DNA from 2 places in the Paenibacillus sp. Lou8.1 genome. Region 1 is predicted to be linked to the other one. Evidence: predicted binding sites of a transcription regulator. Region 1 holds the regulator's gene; the other holds the start of a gene.
What was found. The regulator LexA, encoded in region 1, represses DNA repair genes until DNA is damaged. The targets are predictions, from matches to a motif close to CGAACATATGTTCG.
Positions count from the first base shown of each region.

Region 2: the regulator LexA is predicted to act here: its motif matches at 2,426-2,439, upstream of NLX78_RS06895 (YhjD family protein).

Region 1 covers NZ_JANAVN010000002.1:245,434-250,365, forward strand. Annotated here, with positions in the region: gene NLX78_RS03925 (1,2-dihydroxy-3-keto-5-methylthiopentene dioxygenase) at 1-168, shown strand, start outside; gene NLX78_RS03930 (HAD family hydrolase) at 270-1,064, opposite strand; gene NLX78_RS03935 (hypothetical protein) at 1,220-1,729, opposite strand; gene NLX78_RS03940 (DUF896 domain-containing protein) at 1,850-2,056, opposite strand; gene NLX78_RS03945 (LysM peptidoglycan-binding domain-containing protein) at 2,165-2,533, opposite strand; gene lexA (transcriptional repressor LexA) at 2,722-3,348, shown strand; gene NLX78_RS03955 (hypothetical protein) at 3,972-4,136, shown strand; gene NLX78_RS03960 (hypothetical protein) at 4,178-4,318, shown strand; gene NLX78_RS03965 (GNAT family N-acetyltransferase) at 4,550-4,932, shown strand, end outside.
Region 2 covers NZ_JANAVN010000004.1:63,548-68,479, forward strand. Annotated here, with positions in the region: gene NLX78_RS06880 (DUF2188 domain-containing protein) at 1-63, shown strand, start outside; gene NLX78_RS06885 (YitT family protein) at 130-834, opposite strand; gene NLX78_RS06890 (DMT family transporter) at 1,295-2,185, opposite strand; gene NLX78_RS06895 (YhjD family protein) at 2,488-2,889, shown strand; gene NLX78_RS06900 (spore germination protein) at 3,106-4,569, shown strand; gene NLX78_RS06905 (GerAB/ArcD/ProY family transporter) at 4,562-4,932, shown strand, end outside.

The DNA of each region.
Region 1 (4,932 bases):
TATTTTAACGTAGAGCTTTCACCGGGGGACGTTATCTCCGTACCTGAAAATATACCTCACTTCTTCACTTTAATGGAGAATCAAAAGATCGTCGCAATCCGATTGTTCATCGAAGAAAATGGCTGGATTGCCGAACCGTATGAAGACCCAACCTTCATTAAAGCATAATTACGAATTTATCCTTGTGTGAATAAAAAAACTCCCTCTGCTCTGTAATAATCGAGCGAAGGGATTTTTTTTAATACTCGTTTCTAAAGACTATGGATTTCTTACTTTAACGTTTGAATAATTCCGTCCAATTCAGACAGATGCTTGATTTCGAACTTCGGCTTGATCTCTGTGGTATTGGTTTTAGCGTTCCGGTTCACCCACACTGAGTGTACACCTGCTGCCAACGCTCCTTGAATATCAGTCGTCAGCTTATCTCCTACCATTAAAGCATGTTCAGGCTCAATACCAAGAAGCCCCAAAGCATGCTGGAATATAGATGGATCAGGCTTGCCTCGACCAAAAGAACCTGAAATGACAACATGATCAAAAAAAGGAGCTAATTGAGGAACTCCATCCAGTTTCTCCTGTTGTAGATCAGGGGAGCCGTTTGTCAGCAATAACAGTTTGTAATGTCCCTTCAATTGTTCTAGAATCTCAAACGTTTCTTCATATACATGTGGACGTGCGCGTCTTTCCGAAGCAAATTGGGTAGCCAGCTTTTCCGCCAACTTCTCATTATCTATCCCTAGTTGCTGGAGTCCTCTGCGCCATGATTCCTTTCGATAAACAGGGGCCAACTGTTCCAATTGGCGGAATTCAGGTTGCTCACCTGCTGTAAAATTCGCCCACAATCCTTCAAACGGGTTAATGCCGATCATTTGAGTAAAACTAAAGGTTTCATAGGATTCATACAAAGCGCGTGCTTCCTTACGTACCGCTTCCTCCAGAGTTTTCGGATCAACGCCTGCTTCACGGGAGCCTGTTTGGCACGCTGCATCAAATGCCTCTTCTACACTACGTTCATCCCATAAAAGGGTATCATCAAGATCAAACATTACCGCCTGAATCGTCATCTGAATTATCCACTCTCTTTCCACAGTATATGTACACCTATTTGCTCGGTTAAGTATTTGAATCGTTATGTGTGCCCATATTAAGCAAGCGGCCGCAGCATGTTATATGAAATAACATCATACGGCCTTTGTTAAAGAGCTACAGGCTAAATCAGTTATTTTTTGTCCACCTGTATCTGATTGGATAGCGCAAACTTCTCAAGTCGCTCTGCAATGGCATCCGTGTCATAGCGACCTAATGATTTTGTGAAAATGAAATTACCGCCCTTACCTTTTCTTTCAACGGTTACGTAACCCTTTTCAATCTTGATGGCTTTCATGTCCCCAGCCGTCATTGGACGTTCTCTACCACCTTTCAGCATGTAGAGAGTATCCTTTCCCACTTTCAGATAAGGACGACGGATGAAAAAGATAACAGCCAGCATCAAGTACAGGCCGAATACAAGCCAATCCATCCCTCGCATGCCAGTCTTAGTCAAAAAGTAACTCATAAGCATGTACAATACAGAAAGACCAGCCAGCATAATTGGCACAGTAATGTTACGGCCACGGAAAATATCCATTGCAGAACCTGCGCCGTTAATGGTTTGAATGCCTTGCTTTTTGCGCGATTTATTTAAATGCGCTGTGTTTTTGCGTACTTTTCTTTCAAATGATCGGGCCATCTCTCAATTCCTTCCCAGATATATTACAATAAAACAATTGCCTCAAAGCTGATCTATATAGATACCCAGAACGGTACCTAAAACAAAAGGCAAATTGCAGGCTTGGGCGCTTTAACAACATTAATGCTTCAGCCCGTCATTTCCCTTCGATGTATCATCGTCCACAAATTCAATTGTTTCAAGCTGCTGCCGAAAATTACGGCGAATGTTACCTAAATAAATTTCCCGAAGATTGGCGCGCTCTGTGGCTTCCTCTTCCGTCAAACCCTCGGATTTTGCTTTGCGCGCTAATTCATTGATGCGCTGTACCAAGCTGTCTATATCCAAATTATGTCCCCTCCATAAAAGCAAAGATATAATACACTTTGACATGTAGAAAAGAGCTTGTCAAGGCTCCCGCATTACGCTCCCTGACAAGCTCTAATAGTCTATAGGTCAGAAGTTAGGAAGCTTGAGTACCTGACCTGCCTGTACTCCCCGATCCTCTAAACCGTTAATCCGCACAATTCCTTCTATATATACCCGTGTATCCATTCGTTCCGGTTTATGATTTGCGGCAATCTCCCACAACGTATCTCCAGGTTGTACGGTCAGTTTAGTCACTTCTTCCTGGGAAGCTGAAGGTGCCGCGAAAACCGTAAGTACACCTGCCCCTGCAATCCAAGCAACAATCACTAAAATAAGAAGCTTAAGTAAAAGAGTATTAGTAATAATTTGCATAAAATGCGCTCTACCCTCTTTTCGGGTCTCCTGCAAATTTTCTGAATTCATCGGAAAAATACTTTGATAAGTGCTATATTTCATCATTGGCTGCGACCTCCAAACGTTTGTTCTTATGTTTTCACAATATAACACGAACATTTGTTTTGTTCAATAGAAAAGAGAACAAAAGTTCGCGATTATTTTTAGGGATTATTTAGAACTTATGTTTGTACGAACGGAGGTTCTATGCTATAATTTTCCCAAACGTTACTAAATGGGGTTGATACGGTATGTCTAAGATTTCGAGCCGCCAGCAGGCCATTCTTGAATTTATCCGCAATGAAGTGCGTCTAAAGGGATACCCCCCTTCTGTACGCGAAATAGGCGAGGCTGTCGGATTGGCCTCCAGTTCTACGGTTCACGGTCATTTGGATCGTTTAGAGAAAAAAGGACTCATTCGACGCGATCCTACAAAACCACGGGCTATTGAGTTACTCGGTCAAGACGAATCGGATAACAGCAACTTGATTAATTACTCCATTAGTCGTGTCCCCGTCGTCGGCAAAGTAACTGCTGGCCTTCCTATTACGGCGACAGAAAATATTGAAGATTACTTTCCTCTTCCCCAACACTTTGTTGGTGAGGATAAAATATTCATGTTATCTGTTGTAGGCGAAAGCATGATTGAGGCTGGGATTGCTAACGGAGACTATGTAATCGTACGTCAGCAGCAGACCGCTGATAATGGCGATATTGTTGTAGCTATGACAGATGAAGACGAGGCTACAGTTAAAACCTTCTACAAAGAAAAAGATCATATCCGGCTTCAACCTGAAAATCCAGCCTTTGAACCGCTTCGCCTGACACACGTCAGCATTTTGGGCAAGGTTGTAGGACTCTTCCGGGACTTCCACTGATTTCTCGTTCTTTCTTCCCCGTTATTCTAACCACTAATACAAAACCGGCTGCCTAGGGTAAGCCGGTTTTGTATTGTTATTGTGTTTACTATGTATCTCACAACTATTTTTTAATTTCAGCAACCTATTCCTATTGTTTCTACTATAAAATCAGCCTCCTCATCTCAAATAATCACCCACTGATCTTGAGATCACACATAACAACCTACGATCGTATTCAGTACATACAAATACTTATCCATTTCAGGTACTTAGAAAAGCAACTCGAAGCTGTAATTTCCGAAAGAAACAATTACCCAGAAGACAGCCAAGAATATAAACTGCTCTCTGAACAACTGAATCATATTCTTGCTCAAGAGGCGTACTACGAGAAAAAACTTAACACTCTTAATAGTAAATAATTTTTATACTAAACTGCATATTATTTATCTACACTATTAGACTCATGCCGACCTGCCTGTAACATTCTCCTGCAACATGGCGAAGACAGGTTCGCATGAGTTTTTTGTTAACCATTAGTAATATAGGTACCAGCTTCTTTTTGCTTTTAATAGATTTATGCTGATACATTACTATCACAATTGACATAGTATATAGCAGACCTAAGCAAAGGAGATATGCAGATGATCAGAAATAGAGTTAAAACGTATAAGCATCGCATCGGGAAAAACAGATATCTGGTCGTTAAAGTCTTTCAAGCCGCAGCTGCTAAAACAGGAAGCGGAAATGCACTAGCAACCAATGCCTTGAATATCAAGATTTCCAAGCGTAAGCATAAACACCACTAAGATTCATCCGTACCTTCATTTCCTTGAAGGGAGGTGATCATATGAGCAGAAGACATTGCAGACGTGATTTGAGAAGAAGAAGATCAAACATCCGTTCGAATCAAAGAGCCGTTGCGCGTGCAAGAGGTAACGCACTGGCTGTTAATCTGTTTAGCGTGAATGATAGACAACGCAGACGTTAATAATCGTTTTCAAGCAAAAGCAGGAAGGATTCTTCCTGCTTTTTTTTGTGTTAAACGCTACACCTAACTACTGCTATGAATCGTTGAAGCAAGCGGACGAGATCGTAGAATATCACACATAGTTGAACAGTCGCTACAATTTTGCTCTTTTTATAAATCTAACAGACAGGAAAAGGTGGTTCTCTTTTAGAATAGTGTGCATAGAGAAATTAAACCAGGAGGAGACAAGCCATGATAATTAAAATGTCACTTTCGAATATGGGAGATTTTAAGAAGTCAAATGAGAATAACGGCTTTATTGTGTCAGGAAGGATTATACCTAAATACGAGAACGATAATTGGACATATATAGAAGAAAGTTTCCCCGAACCATATTTTAAACAGTATGAGGATGATGACGTTGACATCAGTTATATTGATGAACAAGGAAAATCTATTTTTTTATATTATGATGAGAACGACTGTGTTGGGCAAATTAAACTTTGTACTAATTGGAATCGCTTTGCTCTAATTGAGGATATTGCCGTCGCTAAAGACTGGAGACACAAGGGAATCGGAGCAGCCTTATTGAGTAAAGCAACCGAGTGGGCTAAGCAGAATAACCTTGTTGGTCT
Region 2 (4,932 bases), on a different contig from region 1:
CAGATTTCTGCAATTATTCATGACCGGGATGGACGCATCCATTCTACTTTAAAGCCTTCCTGATAGAAGCTGAATACAGCGAAAGGGTGTTACGAAAGAAGATTTCTCTCCTGACGTAACACCCTTTCCTTATTGACGAAGGCTGTGGACGACCGGCACTGTTTTGGCAACTACCTTTTTAGCGGGAATAGCCGCTGGCAGTACCTTTTTCACAGGTCGGTGCAGTTGGAACGTGGTCGTCCATGTAATTATTTTTCCGGCAAGCCACACAGCCAGTATTGTAAACATTGTTTCCTTCATAGGCAGATACAACAGTGATAATCCTAATACGATGATGTCACTGACAATAAACACGTTGCCGATTTTCCACCCGCGCCACTCACTGATCAGCAGAGATAAGATATCATCGCCCCCGGTTGCTCCACCGAAACGCAATACGATTCCGGCTCCCAAACCTGTAAGCACCCCACAAAGTAGAGCAGCTATCAGCAGATTTCCATGTAGATCTATAACCAGAGTCGAATACTTCTCAAATCCTGCATAAAACAGTGAAAAAGCGACGGCTCCGATTAACGCAAGCAGCATAAATCTTCTGCCCTTCAGTACCCATGCCAGCAATATGACGGGAATATCAAGCAGCAACATACTCCATGCTGGAGATATGCCAAACGCGTAATGTCCCAGCAGGGCCAAGCCTGCAAATCCGCCTTCTGACAAATGATTTTGAGCATTAATGTGATAGTACGTAAAAGCTAAAATGCATGTTCCGAGCAACATGACAGCAATCTGTCTCAATGCTCCATTGTTCACGATAGATTCGTAAGTTTTCCTCATACAGGCTCCCTCGGTTTCTCGTAAGTTTGATGTGGATGAACCCACTCTTACGGAAGCTACCGGATAAGATGTGCCTGGAGGACTTGGTCCTTCGCATGTACAATCCCCTCTTCCGCAGAGTTGGCTTTCGCAACTTGACGTTACTCCGCGGAAAAGCTAAGTATAAGACAGATCAAATCGTTTCCAAATCGTCCTTTGGGGAAGTATCCTTCGGGGACACATGGTATCCTGATCCTTTCTTTTGTGGAATAAAACTCCGACATTTCTGTGGTGCATATAATTCTATAATTTATTATACCACACCTTGTCACCTGCTAAACAGCTTGCTTTTTTGCTGCACCATATTTTATTTTATGTGTGAGCATGCTTTATTGTATGTGCGAATTAACGTATTATACCGAAGGTTTGGCGAATGTACATTTAATATAGCCCAAAGCGTATTTTATTTCTGTTTAGATTATTATCCACTTAATTTGGCGGTTCTACGCTGGTTGGCCATAAACACCCCTCCAAGTATAAGGACAAGTCCTGTAAGAACATTCCAGCCGATATGTTCATTCAGGAGCAAAAAGCCCCATACGATGGCACTTACTGGCACAAAATACGTCACCGAAGAAGCAAATTCCGCGCTCCCCCGCAAAATCATGTAATTGAACAAAATATATGCTACTCCTGATCCCAAAACTCCCAGCCCTATAAGGGAACCCAATACACCTGGATCAGAAACAATCGACAAATCAGGTCTCTCCACAATTGCCATCATAATACCCCCCCCTACCGCCGCACCAAACAGTGTCGCAAAGGTAGCCTGATACATGGAAAGATTGGAGAGAAAACGTTTGGAGAGCTGTGTTCCAAATCCATAGCAGAGAGTCGCAAGCAGCATACACCCAAAACCTACAGGATCAACAGAAATAATAGATGCAGGATTAATACCCAATAAAATAATAATTCCTACAAAAGCGAGCCCCATTCCTAACCACTGCATCCGATGAAAAATAGCCCCGAAAAAAACAAGCCCCACCAACATGGTCCATATTGGCGTGGTGGCATTCAATACAGAAGCCATGCTGCTAGCTATTTTGGTCTCGCTAAAACCGATCAATGTCCATGGCAAAACCATGTTGACCAAAGCTACCAGAGTAACCGATTTCCACGGAATGCTTTTAATTTTAAATGGCCTGCGCATAAGTAGCATTAATAAGACGATAAAAATAAGCCCAAAGCTGGATCTAAGAAATACAATAGTCCACGGTCCTACTTGATGTAGCAACAACACCTTGATAAACATAAACGAACCGCCCCAAATGAGGCTCAACAATAATAAAGCTGCATATAACGAACGTGACAATATGTATACCTTCTTTCTCCACTTTCTTAAGTTAAATAGTAGAGGCTGACCGCAGTCAGAACGATCTCCTCTTTTATGTAAGTTTTTATCCTTTAGCTTAACATAAACTCTGTTTGACTGTCATTGGCGATAAACTCAAGAATTCTTTACACAATGGCACATGGGTATCGCTCTCTACCACTTTTCCAATAATTGAGGATTGCTTTTGCCTTGGAAAAATCCCTATGATGAGGTATAAACAGAACATACGTTCTATATAAAGATTATATATTGTATTCTTACTCGGAGTAAAGGAGATTTTTATGCCAAGCCAAAAGACACTGAACCACAAGAATAAAGCTCCTTTGCCTTCTGAAGAAGACGCAGGGCTAGTCAAGATCTGTGTACTTCTAACTCTTGTGCTGGATGTGCTGGAACGAGACATTCGTATTATACATACCTCCCCTCTAAAAATGCCTGATTTGTATGTTCGTAGCCTGACTGGAGTACAACAGCGTGTAGCTGTTCAATTAGCAGAGACAAAGGCGCGAATGAAAACACTAGGGGTTAAAATATACAGCGAAATCCGAAATCATGAAGGCGTAGAGGTTTTGTATATATGCCGCGGCTATCAAAGACGATTTTTCATGCTTTCATCCTTTGCCCGCAGCGAGGTCCGGCGGAAACTGGGACACTATCTAGGAATTGATCCGACGCAAGATTAAGCCCCCTTGTAATCTAGTCTCTAGTTCTTGCACGATTAAATTTCATTCCTTGCAAAATAACCAACCCATTTCCCATTTTCAACCTAAATTCTAGTATAAAACTATTGCATTACGCGAAGTGAAGGTGATTCAAGAATGGATAAGTCACCAGATCATGGATAAATTCAATCCATATGGCACACATTATGCCTATCTCATCCAAAAAGGAGGGCTCTCTTGGCTGGACATGACGCAGCTTCCGTTGAATTAAACAGAAATGTTTCCTTTATTGAGCAAGCCCTTTTTTATACGGATGATTTAAAAAAACAGGCAATTTCCGTTGACGGCAAAGACGGTATGCTGCTCTATATTGATTCGCTCGTAGATCAGGAGATGATTCAAACTCATATCCTGAGTGCCTTATATGAGAAAATCGATGCAGTCTCTCATCAAATGTTCACCACCTTAAGCAGTCAAAAAGACACCGACCTTCAAAATGCTGCTGATTCGCTTATTCAGGGATATTGCATTTTTATGATAAATGGAGCGGAAGAATTTTTTATCCTTTCTTCCGAAAAGACGTATGCTCGCAGTACGGACGAACCAGAAAACGAAGGGGTTATTCGGGGACCGCACAATGGATTCATTGAGCAGTTATCCATCAATCTGAATCTGATTCGCAAACAAATTGTCACACCGTCGCTGGTTGTACGCTACTTCTATGTGGGATCTAAAACCCGGACTAAAATCGCTATTGTCTATGTTCAAGACTTGGCTAATCCTGAGCTAGTGGAAGCAGTAAAAACGAGAATTAAAGCGATCTCCTCCGATATGGTGCTCCCCCCCGGTTTTATTCAAGAGTTTATTGAGGACAACCCTTTTTCCCTCTTCCCTCAACAGCTCAGCACGGAACGACCGGATCGTGTGACCGCCAATCTAATGGAGGGACGGATAGCGATTTTGGCTGAAGGTAGCCCTACTGCTCTAATAGCTCCCGTCTCTTTTTTTGCATTTTACCAAAGTCCAGATGATTATCACGGCCGTTGGATTATTAGTTCATTTCTAAGAACGATTCGAATGATGAGCTTTTTGATCGCTTTTACGCTGCCTGCTATTTACATTGCGACAATTGCTTTTCATCCAGCTATTTTGCCACTAGAGTTGGCGCATACCATTAAAAAATCACTGGAAAATGTTCCATTCCCAGCGATTGTGGAGGCTATGCTGCTTGAATTGATCTTTGAGGTGCTACGAGAAGCCGGGGTCCGTCTACCCAGTCGGGTTGGCCAAACTATTGGAATCGTTGGTGGTCTCGTCATCGGAGATGCTATCGTTCGGGCTGGTCTCGTGTCGTATACGATGATCATCGTCGTCTCGTTAACAGCCATTTCTTCTTTTTTAGTGCCTTCTCATGAAATGAGCTCAGCGGTTCGTATCCTTCGTTTTCCGATGATGATTGCTGCAGCCTTGTTTGGATACATTGGCATTGCTTTCGGTTTACTTTTTCTTACTATCCACCTTTGCAAGCTGGAGACCTTTGGTACGCCCTACTTTGCTCCTCTTGCACCATTCCGGCTCGGTGATATGAAAGATGTTTTTATCCGCTTTCCAATTTGGACATTTCATCAGCGACCATATGATTCCCAAGCCCAAAAATTGAAGCAGCAGAACGACTCTAGGAGCTGGAAACGACGTGAATAAAGAAAGTACCATTGCATCGGGTCAACTTTTTTTTCTCATCATCAAGTTTGAGATTGGCGTAGACATTTTGTCACTTCCCTATCAGATGCACCTTTCAGCTAAAGGAGGGGGTTGGATATCTGTCATTATTGGCGGCCTTTTGATTCAACTCATTATTTTGATGTGCTGGCTTCTGCTAAGACGTTTTCCCTCCTCTTCGATTTATCAAATATTAACCCAAATTACTGGTTGCTGGATTGGAAAAGCATTGACTGTGGCTTACATTGCTTACTATCTGCTTATGGGTACCTCCGTTCTTGTGAACGCATATGACGTCATCAATCGCTGGATGCTGCAATATACTCCCCGTTGGGCTATACTTGC